Regions from separate parts of the Paenibacillus sp. FSL W8-0194 genome, predicted to be linked through region 3. Evidence: riboswitches for the same ligand, from Rfam matches in the RefSeq annotation. Region 3 holds a riboswitch; each other region holds the start of a gene.
What was found. A riboswitch is a leader RNA that binds a small molecule or an ion and turns the genes downstream of it on or off. The one in region 3 is predicted to bind cyclic di-GMP.

Region 1 (3,208 bases), 670 kb from region 3:
AATAACCGCGCGCCAGCCCGCTTCCGGCAATGCACAATTCGCCGGCAATGCCGACAGGCTGCGGATGCCCGTATGCGTCCAGAATGTAGACCCTGGAGTTATCGACCGGATAACCGATCGGAATGTTCGGCGTCAACTCCGTGACCTTATAGGCCGTCGTGACCACGGTGTTTTCCGTCGGGCCATAGCAATTGTACAGATCATAGGTCTGCCTGCTGAACGATTTCAGCTTGTCCCCGCCCGTCAAAAGAACGCGCAGCGTCGGATGGTCCATCGTCATGAAATGCTCGCAGAACTGGGTCGGCAAAAAGCTGATCGTAATGCCGTGCCGCTTAAAGTACGCATGCAGCTGCGTCGAATCCAGGCGGATCTCTTCGGGAATGACGTGAATCGCCGCCCCCGACACCAGATACGGAAACATCTCCCACACGGAAGCGTCAAAGCCGAACCCGGCGTATTTGGTGGCCCGGTCCTTTTCGGTCACTCCGAATTCCCGGATGTGCCAGGCGCACAGATTGACAAGCGATCGGTGCTCGACCATCACGCCTTTCGGCCTTCCCGTCGAACCGGAAGTGTAGATGACGTAAGCCATGTCGCCCGGTACCGCAGATTCGCGCACATTCCGCATCTCCGCATCGGCAGCCTCCGATTCGCCGCGAGTATCGGCAGAAAACTCCGCCGCGCAAACCATCTCGCCTTTGAAGCGGACTTTTCCGTCCAGTCTGACCTTCGGCTCGGTGACAAGCAGCTCCGTTCCGCTGTCTTCGAGCATATACGTGATGCGGTCGGCGGGATACGCCGGATCGATCGGCAAGTAGGCCGCGCCCGTTTTCAGGATCGCCAGCGTCCCGACAATCATCTCAAGGGACGGCGTCGCGATGATGCCGACGATCCGCTCCCGGCCGGCTCCCCTCCGTACCAATTCGCGGGCCAATCTGCCCGCTTTTTCGTTCAGCTGGCCGTACGTCAACGATTCGCCTTGGTAGACCACCGCGACGTTATCCGGAGCCTTTTGCGCCTGCTCCTCAAACAAGCCGTGGATGGTCCGGTCCAATTCGGCATGCGCAGCCGTTTGGTTCCAGCCCGCAAGCTGGGCCTCCTCTTCTTCCGTCAGCAGCTTCAAGCCGCCGATCGTCAGGTTTGTACCTGCCGCCCATGCGGCCATGATATGCTGCAAATGCCGGCACATGCGGAGAATAAAATCGCCGGGGAACATGCCGTCCGCATGCCAAACCTCGAAGCCGCCCGCTTCGTGCCGATCCAGCGAGACCGCCAGCTCGAATTTGCCCTGCAGCTCGTCCGGGCCTATGCCGCTCCCCGTCCAAATGGCGGTGTTGCATACCGGGGATCCTTCGTCCAGGCCGGCGCAAATACCGGCAATTTCATCGAAAGCCGCCGACTTAGCCGCATGCTCCTTCATGGCGGCGGCAACCTGACGCACATGACTTTGCAGCGTCGTTGCCCCGTCCGCTTTCGTTATGAGCGGATAGGCTTGCTCGGCGGACGCGACGACGGCGAACGCAACCTCCTCCCGGCGCAAATACCGGATCAGCAGCATGCCCCATGCGGCACTCAGCAGCACGCTTGGTTCGATACGTGCGGTCTCGCATGCCTGCCGAATTTGACGCCCCGTTTCCTCCGGCCAGCGATACATAACCCTTTGCATTGGAATGGACGCCTTTCCGGAATGAATGCGCAGTATCGTCCGTTCTTCCAATTGCTTCACATACCGATTCCATTCATCCAAGTTGGACTTTCCTGTTGTTAACACCGACATGTTCATCTTTCCTTTGCTTGATCATAGGATTCTGTATAGAAAAAAATTAAAAACAAAAAAACTCTACTTGCCGAGAGTAGAGTTCCTTCGATCGCGAAAACGTCTTTCGGCAGCTGGCTGGCATAGCGATAAGATCAAGGATCTTGCCGCCTGAAGCCCCTTTAGCTTTGTGCCCCTGCCTTTCGGCAGGTTTACCTTTGGCTTGAGTTTTCAAAGTGCGGTATTTCAGATATTGCTGAAAATAAATGAAATATCTGAAAAATACACTTTTAATATATCATGTTTATAGTTAAAGTACAGGTTAGATCCTTCCAATAAGAGGTAATAAAAGTGTCTATATCCCGAAATTATGGGAAATGCCATAGGTTATCATTGGAAAAGCCCCCCGCCCCTTAGTCCCCGGCTTCAGAACATGACTTTAACGCGTCCAGCAGCCCATCGGGAGAAAAGCGCCGGACAGCGGCCGCTTGCTCCTCCAGCTGCATGCAAACGGATAACTTGTAGTCGGGGTCAAACGGGACGACTTGAAGATGCAGCTCCGGATCGATCCTGCCTTGATGCATGATGCGAATCCCGGAAGGATGCCTGATCGTCTCCAGCCTGGACAAGCCGATCGAAAGGCCTTTGCCGACGGCTTTGGAATAACTTTCTTTAAGCGTCCACAACTCGAAAAAGAAGGCATCCCGACGTTCGGCGGGCTGCCTTCTCCATTCAGTAAGCTCCCGTGGCGTAAAACACAACTCGGCTGCTTCCGCTTCCGCCCGGCCGATATGCTCGACATCGATGCCGATCGGTCCCCTGGCGCCCACGGCGCATACGACCCAATCCTTGGCGTGGGACACGTTAAAATAATAGTCGGGAACGCCTGCCAGGAATGGTTTGCCGTAACCATCCCTGGCAAACTCCACGTTCCGGAGCCGTAGCCCCTTTTCGAGACAAGCCGTCACCCGTTTCAAGGTATCGGAAACGATCACGCGCTCCGCGTCCCGCTCCGATCTGTGCCTCGCGGCCCGGGACCTTGCTTCATCAGGCAAAAAGGCGAGCAGCCGCTGCATATCCGCGCCGGCGCCTTCCCGCCAATCGTTAAGATTTACGGCATATATCGTCGCGATGCGTTTCACCTTCTCCCCTTCTTCGCTCCTTGCCGTGAAAGCCGTTTATGGCACAAGTCAAGGAATCAGTTTGAGCTTGCGCGCCTGCTCTTCGGTCAAAATAAATTCCTCGGCCGGCCATACCTCGTCTTCGTCGTCCACGCCGAACATGTTCATGACTTCAGGCCAAATCCCTTTTTCCACTGCTTCTTCCTGGGTAATAATCACTTTCATGAGCGACCAGCCTCCTAATGTTGACCGTATTTAATTCAAGTATTACCCAACCATGGACCCTTGTCGACAGCAAAATGGCAGCCGAAGTGCAACGGCTCTGTTCGAT
Region 2 (3,208 bases), 260 kb from region 3:
CGACCGTTCCCCCGCTGTATACCCAGCGTCCCGCGCTTTCGTCAAAGCGGTAAATGCCTGCGCGGTTTGCCGCATCGGCATATTTCAGCGGCTCATCCAGCTGGAAGGTTAGCGCAGCGGATTTCAAAGGTTTCGTGTCCGCGGTCCACTTCCACGCCACGCCGGTCCAGGTCATGCCGCTCGCGAGACGGTCGGACGGAAGGCTGCCAATTTTTTTAAGCGTAATCCGGGTATCAGAAGCGAACGCTCCCTGGCCGAATTCAAGCTGGAACGCTTGTCCCTTCGCCGCCACGCCTCCTTTCGGCCCGATAACGATGCCATCAGCCGGTATGCTTCCGGTTCCGCTGCCGTTTGCCGGCGTGGCTTCCGTTTTTTCGGTCCGGATAATATCACGGCTAACCAACGTTCCGTTGTTGACGAATGTCAGCTTCTCCCCATTAAAGCCGATAAAAGCGGTAGGTTTCGTCAGGCCCAAACTGAAGATTTGCCCGCTTTTCAGATCGGCTGCCCGCATGATCGCCGCATCGCCGGAAGCTTCCAGCCAGACGGCCGTTCCATGGGAGATACTCATTTCTTTATATTCGCGTTGCCCTTCCTTGGCCGGCTTCGTCAGATCGACCGGCTGCGGGCTGTTGCTGAGATCTATGTAGACGTACTTCCCGTTTCCGTCCAAATCTTTTTGTTTCCATAAAATTTCTTCGCCGTTATATACAAAACGCTCCACATATTCGGTATATGGCAGGTCGACGATTTTGTTATGTTTGCCCGTGGCGACGTTATATTCGTATAAATCTCCGTCTTCGCCGCCTTTGTAGACAACGCGTCCGTTCTTTATCACAGGATCCCGGCCTCGCCCCAAATCGGTTAACTCTCCAGTTGCCAAGTTGTACAAGGTCATGGTATAGGAAGGAAAGGTCTGCCAGACCACGAAATCGCCGTCCGCCAGCGGCGCGCTGTTTTGTCCCGTATTTTTGTTCAGCTTGGTTTCGGTTTTCGTGCTGACATTGTAGCTGTATACGTCCCAGTTCAAATTGTCGTCGGTGCCGCTGTCATTCCGCTTATCGATCCAAACGACGACCGCTTCCCCTTTGCCGTTGATCCCGACGGAAGGAGAATCGGTCAATTTTCCATGGGTCGTGACCGCTTGGCTTTGTCCGGTTTTCGTATTCCCGTAAAAAATTTGCCCTTTCAGCTTGGCGCTGTTTCCGCGCCACACCGCATGTTCACCCGAAATCCGGATGTTTGCGCCGCTAATCGATAACGGGGACGTTTCGTCCTGATAGGTGAATACGGTTTCCGCTGAGACCCGCTGTACCTCCGGAATAACTCCCCCCAGCAGTCCTGCCGCAAGCAGAGCTGCCATCCATTTTTTAGTGCTACCCCTCATGTTTTTCCTCCTTAAGACAGCAAAAAACCAAGCACCATGAGCAACCCGGCTGTCAGTCCATGAATAGGCTTCATGGAGTAAGACCCGTGGCTTTGCGTCCCCGACTTTCGTACGGGTTTGCCTTTGTTCAAGCACCTGGTTTAGCGCTTTCTGCGTAGTTCTTTGAATCTATTTTTAATCAAGATTATATAAATAGTTACAAAAAGTTACAATATGTAATGAAATATATGGTTCTTAGAACCTTAATTTTCGTCATTCAATATTGCACAATTGCGTAAACAAAAACAATTTTATTTCTTCTAACAGGAAGGAAACCAACCGTAGTTCACCACGCAAGCCATCTTGAACTAAAAAAGGCCAGGTGCCGTTTTTTTTGAAAACAGCCGCTTATGCAACATTTTGCGTTAACGTCCCGTCTGGAACGGTGAAAGGCATGCATCATTTTCCAATGAAGGGTTTGGCAAAAGTATTTCGGAAATGAGCTGCCGAATGATAACCAAAACGTTCGTACAAGCTCACGCATATAGGAGGAATGACAGATGAATAAAATGTACAAAGTGCTCGCGACCGCATCCATTTTGGCTCTGGCAGCCATGCCCGTGGCGGCAAACGCGCAGCAGCTCCCTGCCCAAGCGGTGCAAAAGGGAAACGCCAACAAGCAAACCGACGTCAAAAACGTTCCGGCAACCTGGGGACAAATCACGGATTTCGCGCAAGACAAATCGGATAAATTCATTACCGTAACCGGACGCGGACTCGCGCCGACCGATCAGGACGAAATCATCCTGGCCATTACGCCAAAAACGAAATTCATCGACGCCAAAGGCAAAACCGTTCCTCTGCAAAAAATCATCGACGGGCACAAAACCGTCAAAGCTTTCTACAGCCCGAACATCACAAAAAGCCTTCCGGCCCGCGGAACCGCGCTGACGCTGGTCGTTCAGGACCAAAGCTTCTCGGCTATCGACGGTAAGGTAACCGAGGTAAGAGACGGCCGCATTTTGGTAAAAGGCACTGACCTTTACAACAAATACGACGAGGAAATTTGGCTGCATTTCGCGGATAAAGCAACGATCATCGATCAAAACCGCAAAGCCATCGCCGCCGGAGACATCAAGGAAGGCATGAGCGTGAGAGCATTTTACGGTCCGGCCGTTGCGATGAGCCTTCCGCCGCAATCCGGAACGAATTACGTGATCGTGAACACGAACATGGAAGACGTCAATCCCGGGGAGGTTAACGAGCTGACGGCAGGAACCGCAGGCGTCATTACCGACCAAAAAGACGGCCAAATCACGGTCATCGGCCAACCGCTGGAAACAGGCGGCGTCAACTATGTCGTGTTGTCCATCGACGACAAAACGGAAATCGTTGATGAAGACGGCAACAAACTGACCAAGGATGCGCTCAAAACGAGCGGCCATGTGGAAGCGACCTACAGCGCCGTCATGACGCTGATGTATCCCGCCCACACCCATGCAGACAAAATCGTGGTGAAAAAAGCGGAAGCCGTCAAAATCGAAGGCACGGTCATGCCGTCCGACCGCACATCCAAAGATCAAGTGTACGTGAACGTCGGTTCCGATAATTCCACGGCAAACGACGTGATCCTGAACATTTCGAAGGATACGACGATCATCCCGCTGATCGGCGGCGACACGGATCTTCGCGCCGGAACGAAAATCGTCGCATTCCATTCGCCGATCATGACCAAATCGCTGCCGGGTATCACAAGCGCCGAGGTCGTGATCGTGACGTCGGACAAAGATGCGGTGCAGCCTAAATAAGCAGCATCATCAACGCACGAAAACCCGGCCGATT
Region 3 (3,208 bases):
AATCCTCCAGTAGATCCGCCGGTTGACCCGCCAGTAGACCCGGATCCACCAGTAGAGCCACCCGTCGACCCGCCGGTCGATCCTGTGGATCCACCGGTTACTCCACCTGTAGATCCAGGCACGGACCCTGGAACAAGCCCGGGCACCACGCCGAATCCGGGAACGGACCCGGTAAAACCAAATCAGGTACCAAGCGTGCCTTCCTATACTACGGAGACGACAATCAACACGCCGGCGACCGGAAAAATAGAAGGTACGGACGCGGATGGAGACAAGCTGACGTATACAAAAGGAAGCGATCCGAAGCACGGTACGGTAACGGTGAATCCGGACGGAACGTGGACGTATGTACCGGAGCGTGATTATACCGGCAGCGACAGCTTTACGGTGACGGTGAGCGACGGCCGGGGAGGCACCGTGACGTCCGTCGTGACGGTTAACGTGAAGGGAAGCGAGGCTGGCAACGGAACAACCGTTCCAGGAACCACTCCTGAGCCAACGAATCCGGGAAGCGGAACGACACCAACGAATCCTGGAAACGGAACAACGCCGTCGAATCCCGGAACAGGAACAACGCCAACCCATCCTGGAACCGGAACGGCTCCGGATGCGGGCGACGGATCGGACTCTCCGTTTGGAGATAACGGAACCGTTGCTGGCGAGTCAGGAAAAGCTCCTTCGCCAGCGGACCAAACGGAAACGCAGTCCGGCAGCAAGCTGCCGAACACAGCTACGAACCTTTACAACTTAGGGTATCTCGGATTGATCATTCTGTTCGCAGGATGGTTGTTCTGGAGAAAAAATAAGGTACAATAACAGTATCTCTCAAGAAAAGAAGAAAACATCTTTCAGCGCGAAAGGTGTTTTCTTCGCTTTATATCCACATGCGCAGTTGCCATTTACCAATGTACCGAACATCAGACGATCAAATATCGAAAAAGCCAAATCAGCTTAGATTTTTCTCTTGGCTCCTGTATATAACATTATTTCCTAACAAAATGGTACGATGGTCCTATATTCATGGTAAAATCATGTAGTCTATAGTTAAAATAAGTCGGAAAATAAAAATTTATGGAAAAGATGTCCCGGGACTCGACAATTTCATAGTTCGTTTCGTACGACAATAGCAAACCCACTGAAAAGTGGCGACGCAAAGCTATAGGGGCTAATGCGGATCAACTTCGGATCGCGATGCCAGCCAGTTGCCGAATACGACGGAAGCCTCCGTCTATTTATCTATGCCTTTAAAGCTGACGGAGGCTTTTTGCGTTCTTTAACATACTTTAAAGAGGAGAGAATTGCACAAACTTAAATTAAACTTTCTGGGCTTTATCTGTAGCAGCACCTTTCTTCCTGCAGCGAAAAAATTCGAATTGATGCAAGCGTAGGATGGACTTTCAAAACGTAAAAGCTGTCTTAACTGAATAGTTATCGTACGATAATAGCAAACCCACTGAAAAGTGGCGACGCAAAGCTACAGGGGCTAATGCGGAACGACTTCGGACCGCGATGCCAGCCAGTTGCCGAATACGACGGAAGCCTCCGTCTATTTAGCTGTGTTTTTTATATGCTGACGGGGGTTTTTGTTTCTCTTGAAATGGAGCGGCGGCGATAACGAGAGAGATCGATCTTATTATTGATCGCAATACATTCGAAAGAGGGGAACACAATGATCGATAGCAAACGTTCGTGGAAGCATGTGTCGGATATGGAATCAAAAACATTCTTGGAGGCAAACCATCCATTTCCTCATGTCGATCATAGATCCGAAGCAGGCGACAGGCTGGTTGAACAGAGAGAGAGCCTTTCTTTGCTGCAAGAGGAAATCCGGAATATAAGCGATTTGCTGTCTATCCCTTATTTATTTATCATTGCTGATCCTGACGGGAATGTTTTGGATTTTCTCGGAACCGATTCGTTAAAATGCTTTTTTGAAAGGAATCATATTCAAAAGGGCAACTCCGTTGCCATCCAAGACGCAGGAATGAGCGCCATTTCATTATCCATCAAATTACAGTCTCTTTCCGTCGTCATTGGGACCGAACATAGCAATAATTTGTTTTGGGAGCTGGCATGCGTTTGTACCCCAATTCGAATAAAAAACGTTGTTATAGGCTACCTTGGCCTCAGTTTTCACTCTTTTCACGAGGTGACATTTGCCTTGCCGCTTATTGAGCGCCTGGCGAAGAGCGTTCAAGAAAAATTGTCTCCTAAAAATCCATTGGTTTATAAGGAGCAGGTCTATGCCCTGTTTGATCAGTATGATTTAACGAATCGGGAAAAGGAAATCGCATTTGGGTGGCTGGAAAATAAAAACGTTCCCGAAATTGCGGACATTTGCGGGATTAGTCAAAATACGGTTCGAACGTTTATTAAGAAGATCTATGCTAAAACGAGAGTCCATCATAAAGGAGCGTTTCTTAAAAAGTTTATATGACCACGTTCGAAACCAATAGTACCCAATTTTGGGTATTTTTTTGACGCTTGCGTTTTTTTATAATTACATCAATGTTGTAGTTACTTCATCACTCGACAATTTCATATATCGTACGATCATAGCAAACCCATCGGAAAGGTGTGACGCAAACCTACAGGGGCCAATGGAACCCTCGGATCGCGATGCCAGCCAGCTGCCGGCTTATTAATTATCACGTGAAGGGCAGGTGATTCATTTGAAATTGGCCGACATTGACTTAACAGACCTTGAGTTGTTTGCAAGCGGCAGAATGGAACCCGTTTTTGCTGCTCTAAGGCAAAACACGCCGGTCTTTTGGAACCCCACTTCACGCTCGAGCGGGTTTTGGGTATTAACCAGGTATCATGATATTTTGCATGCATGGAAGGATACAAAAGCGCTAAGTTCGGAGTATGGGAATATGTTGCGTCTGCACGGGAAACGGGATCCTGCTGCCGGCCGCATGATTAACTTGACCGACCCACCTCGCCATACCCAGCTGTATGCTTTACTCAGTTCAGCCATGAATCGGAGAACGGTGGCGGAGATGGAGCCGCGAATCCATGCCATTATCTGCGAGCTGCTTGATGGTGTGGTTGAGGGTGAAGTGTTCGATTTTGTAGAGGACGTCGCGGCTAAATTGCCGGTTGCCGTTACCTGCGAGTTATTGGGAGTTCCCAGGGCTGACGGGGATTTCATAGCGGATCTTAGCAGGGCCGTAGTCACTGGGGAGGATCCGGAATTCAAAAGAGA
Region 4 (3,208 bases), 2.2 Mb from region 3:
AGCCCCGGGAAAAACCCATGGCCGCTATCCGTGTCGGATCGACGAACGGAAGTTCGGCAAGGAGCCGGCACGCCGCGGGAACGTCCTCCAGGTCGGCGCCGCCGAATTCGTCCCGCCCTTCGCCGCCTTGCGTCCCCCGGTAAACCGGGGCAAAAACGATAAAACCGCTTTGCGAAAAACGCTCGAGCCATTCGGTTTTGACCTGCCCGACCCGGCCGATGCCGCCGCGGCAATAAACAAGAACGGGCCATTTCCGTTCATGGATATCCAGCCGCTCCCGCTTGGCGTTGTTCGCGATGACGGTCATGGGAAGCCGCTGCCCGCCGTATATTTTCCGGACATGCGCTTCCAGCGTTTCCGGTTCGATTTTGTATCCATACGGAAGGGAGAGATAACCCTTTACCTTATATTCGCCGGAGCGGTATGTCATATGAATCATCATGGAGATCAGCTGCCTTTTCGTTTGCTTGTCCTTATTGCTGCATGTTCGGATTTCAAGTGCGGCCACCAAAGACTACAGGCAGTCCCAGGTATAATACACGTTCGAAAAATCCAATCGGGCCAAATCCTCGCGGCGGATAAAAAAATTGCCGACGCCGGAATCCCCCCAAGAGACATAGTACTGCTGGTCGTCCCCTTCGATGTCCAACTGAAGAAGAAGCTCCCAATCCCCTTCCGGCCTAGGATCTTCCTGCGCAAAGTAAGGGTACCCTCCGATGCGCGACCCGCTGGAATCCGCCAAATCCCAATATTTCGAGTAGGCGGTTTTGTCCCGGTCGAATGAGGGCAGATCCACCCTTTCGGAAGTCCGATCCACTAGCGGGATGTACTGCTTCTCAAGGTTTCCGGTCAGCTTGTAAGGCCCGCCCAAAACCGGACTGTACAAGTCGGGATTTTCCGGGCGGTAAGGATCGATTTCCTCCGTTTGGGCCGCTTCTTCGGCATGAAGGATGCGGTAGGATTGGTCAAAAAGACCGAACGTATCGTCCTGCTTCACAAAAAAACTCGTCAATCCGCGGGCAGGGAACCCTTCCAGAGGCGGCATTTGCGCCCAATTGATTTGGGCGACGAACAGGTAGTCGTTCCCGTCTTCATCCCGGGGCCATGCGGATTGGGGCGGAAGCCAAGGCGTTCCTCCCACCTTGCTGTCGGTCATCCGTACGGTTTCTTTCGTGAGTTTCAGCTTCACCGACGGCTTGGCCGTTTTTTCGAGGTATTCCAAAAATTCCGGGGTCCACCCGTTGTTGCCGTCAAGAAATTGCATCGTGATTTTCCCCCTCGGTTTAATAATCATGTATCATTTCTTTTTCTCGTATGAGGAAACCAAACCTACGAGTATTTTAGCCGAGCGGCAGCAAGGCCGCAAACGGGCGGCCGATGCGTATCCGGAACTTGAATTACCCGGTTGCCGCTTCAATCTTTTCGTTGCATTTATTAAATTTGTCATTTATATTCATAGTGTAGTTACATAAAAAACGAATATTTCCCTTTTTTCTCAAAATCACAGGTTTTTCCTTCCGCTTTTCCTGCAAGAATCGCGGAAGTTCTATATGATACGACATCGTACGATAATGGCAAACCCACTGAAAAGTGGCGACGCAAAGCTACAGGGGCTAAGGCGGATCCCATCCGCTATGCCAGCCAGTTACCGAATACGACGGAGGCCTCCGTCTATTTCTTCACGCGCATAGACGGGGGCTTTTTGTGTTTTCTATTAAAGTACGGTGTTTTTTATCAGTTCTACATAAAGGGGGGAGCAGTTCTCGTTAAGGTGTTGTCGTAGCCGGTGTCAGTCAGCAAGCCTCAAAACAAACGATAATACAAAGGAGATGGATGATTGTGATTCCAAACCAGGTTAGTCGATTATTGAAGGACAAAATAACGCTTGTTAAACTGCCAGAAGGTCCCGATCTCGCGCTTGTCGGTCCTGTCCGGCTCCCGGTACAATTGGAGGAGCGGGAGGTTACATTCAACTGGTATACTTGGTTAAAAACAGAGAGCGCTTCATTTCAGGTGGAAGATGTTCTCGATACCCTGCCGTTTGCAGATCTTGCCTCATACCAGCAATCATCCGTGCTTGTTTACGGTGATTTTGCCAACGCGGAGCATGCGTTGATTCGGATGCACAGCATTTGCCATACCGGGGACATCTTTGGAAGCAAACGATGCGATTGCGGGTACCAGCTGCGCCGATCCATGAACATGATCGTCGACAACGGCAGCGGGGCTCTCTTTTATTTGGCCAATCACGAAGGACGCGGAATCGGGCTTTTCTCCAAATCGTTGGCTTATCTGCTGCAGGAAGAGGGATACGATACGGTAGAAGCCAATCACGCTTTGGGCTTTCCGGATGATCTGCGGTCCTATGACGAGGCGATACAGGTTCTTCAGGCATTGCGGCAGAAACCGGTAAGCCTCATTACGAACAATCCGCGCAAATTGCAATCATTGCGGGAAAAAGGGCTTGCATCCGATCATCATGTATCGATTTGGGGCGATGTATCGAAACATAATACCCGATATTTGGCAACGAAAATCGAAAAATCGGGCCATATTTACAATCCCCTGAGCGAAACTGTCAAGCTCGGCTAAGGAGGCCCCGCATGAACCCGGATCAACATTATATGAAGCTTGCGCTGGACCTGGCGGCCACCGCAAGCGGAAAAACGAACCCCAATCCCGTCGTCGGCGCGATCATTGTGAAGGACGGACAAGTTGTCGGCGTCGGCTTTCACCGAAAAGCCGGAGAACCCCATGCGGAGGTACACGCGTTCCGTATGGCGGAAGGACACACCAACGGTGCAACGCTTTACGTGACTCTTGAGCCCTGCTCCCATTACGGAAAAACGCCTCCCTGCGCAGAGCTGGTTGCCAGCTCCGGAGTAACGCGCGTTGTGGTGGCTATGCAGGATCCGAATCCGATGGTCGCCGGACGGGGGATTCAACTGCTCCGAGATAAAGGGATTGAAGTCGAAGTGGGCGTGTTGGAAGCGGAAGCCAAAAGACTTAACGAACGATTCGTCCATAATATGACCAAACGTCGGCCGTTCATAATTTCCAAGGTCGCCATGACGCTGGACGGGAAGTTAGCTGCATCTTCGGGCCATTCGAAGTGGGTTACGGGCGAGGAAGCGCGCCAGGAGGTGCATCGGCTGCGAAACGAAGTCGATGCCATCTTGGTCGGCATCAACACGGTGCTGGCTGATAA

Region 1: another riboswitch for cyclic di-GMP. It lies ahead of MKY58_RS25045 (amino acid adenylation domain-containing protein); the one in region 3 lies ahead of MKY58_RS00125 (LuxR C-terminal-related transcriptional regulator).
Region 2: another riboswitch for cyclic di-GMP. It lies ahead of MKY58_RS01120 (S-layer homology domain-containing protein); the one in region 3 lies ahead of MKY58_RS00125 (LuxR C-terminal-related transcriptional regulator).
Region 4: another riboswitch for cyclic di-GMP. It lies ahead of MKY58_RS17690 (GTP cyclohydrolase II); the one in region 3 lies ahead of MKY58_RS00125 (LuxR C-terminal-related transcriptional regulator).

The regions. Positions count from the first base shown of each region.
Region 1 covers NZ_CP150205.1:5,411,486-5,414,693, forward strand. Annotated here, with positions in the region: gene MKY58_RS25045 (amino acid adenylation domain-containing protein) at 1-1,747, opposite strand, end outside; cyclic di-GMP riboswitch class I at 1,883-1,983, opposite strand; gene MKY58_RS25050 (4'-phosphopantetheinyl transferase superfamily protein) at 2,170-2,898, opposite strand; gene MKY58_RS25055 (hypothetical protein) at 2,947-3,102, opposite strand.
Region 2 covers NZ_CP150205.1:286,904-290,111, reverse strand. Annotated here, with positions in the region: gene MKY58_RS01120 (S-layer homology domain-containing protein) at 1-1,387, opposite strand, end outside; cyclic di-GMP riboswitch class I at 1,424-1,519, opposite strand; gene MKY58_RS01115 (peptidase) at 1,927-3,174, shown strand.
Region 3 covers NZ_CP150205.1:26,321-29,528, forward strand. Annotated here, with positions in the region: gene MKY58_RS00120 (isopeptide-forming domain-containing fimbrial protein) at 1-816, shown strand, start outside; cyclic di-GMP riboswitch class I at 1,116-1,210, shown strand; cyclic di-GMP riboswitch class I at 1,434-1,528, shown strand; gene MKY58_RS00125 (LuxR C-terminal-related transcriptional regulator) at 1,670-2,437, shown strand; gene MKY58_RS00130 (cytochrome P450) at 2,673-3,208, shown strand, end outside.
Region 4 covers NZ_CP150205.1:3,885,293-3,888,500, reverse strand. Annotated here, with positions in the region: gene MKY58_RS17700 (prolyl oligopeptidase family serine peptidase) at 1-442, opposite strand, end outside; gene MKY58_RS17695 (DUF1963 domain-containing protein) at 515-1,264, opposite strand; cyclic di-GMP riboswitch class I at 1,564-1,653, shown strand; gene MKY58_RS17690 (GTP cyclohydrolase II) at 1,837-2,592, shown strand; gene ribD (bifunctional diaminohydroxyphosphoribosylaminopyrimidine deaminase/5-amino-6-(5-phosphoribosylamino)uracil reductase RibD) at 2,604-3,208, shown strand, end outside.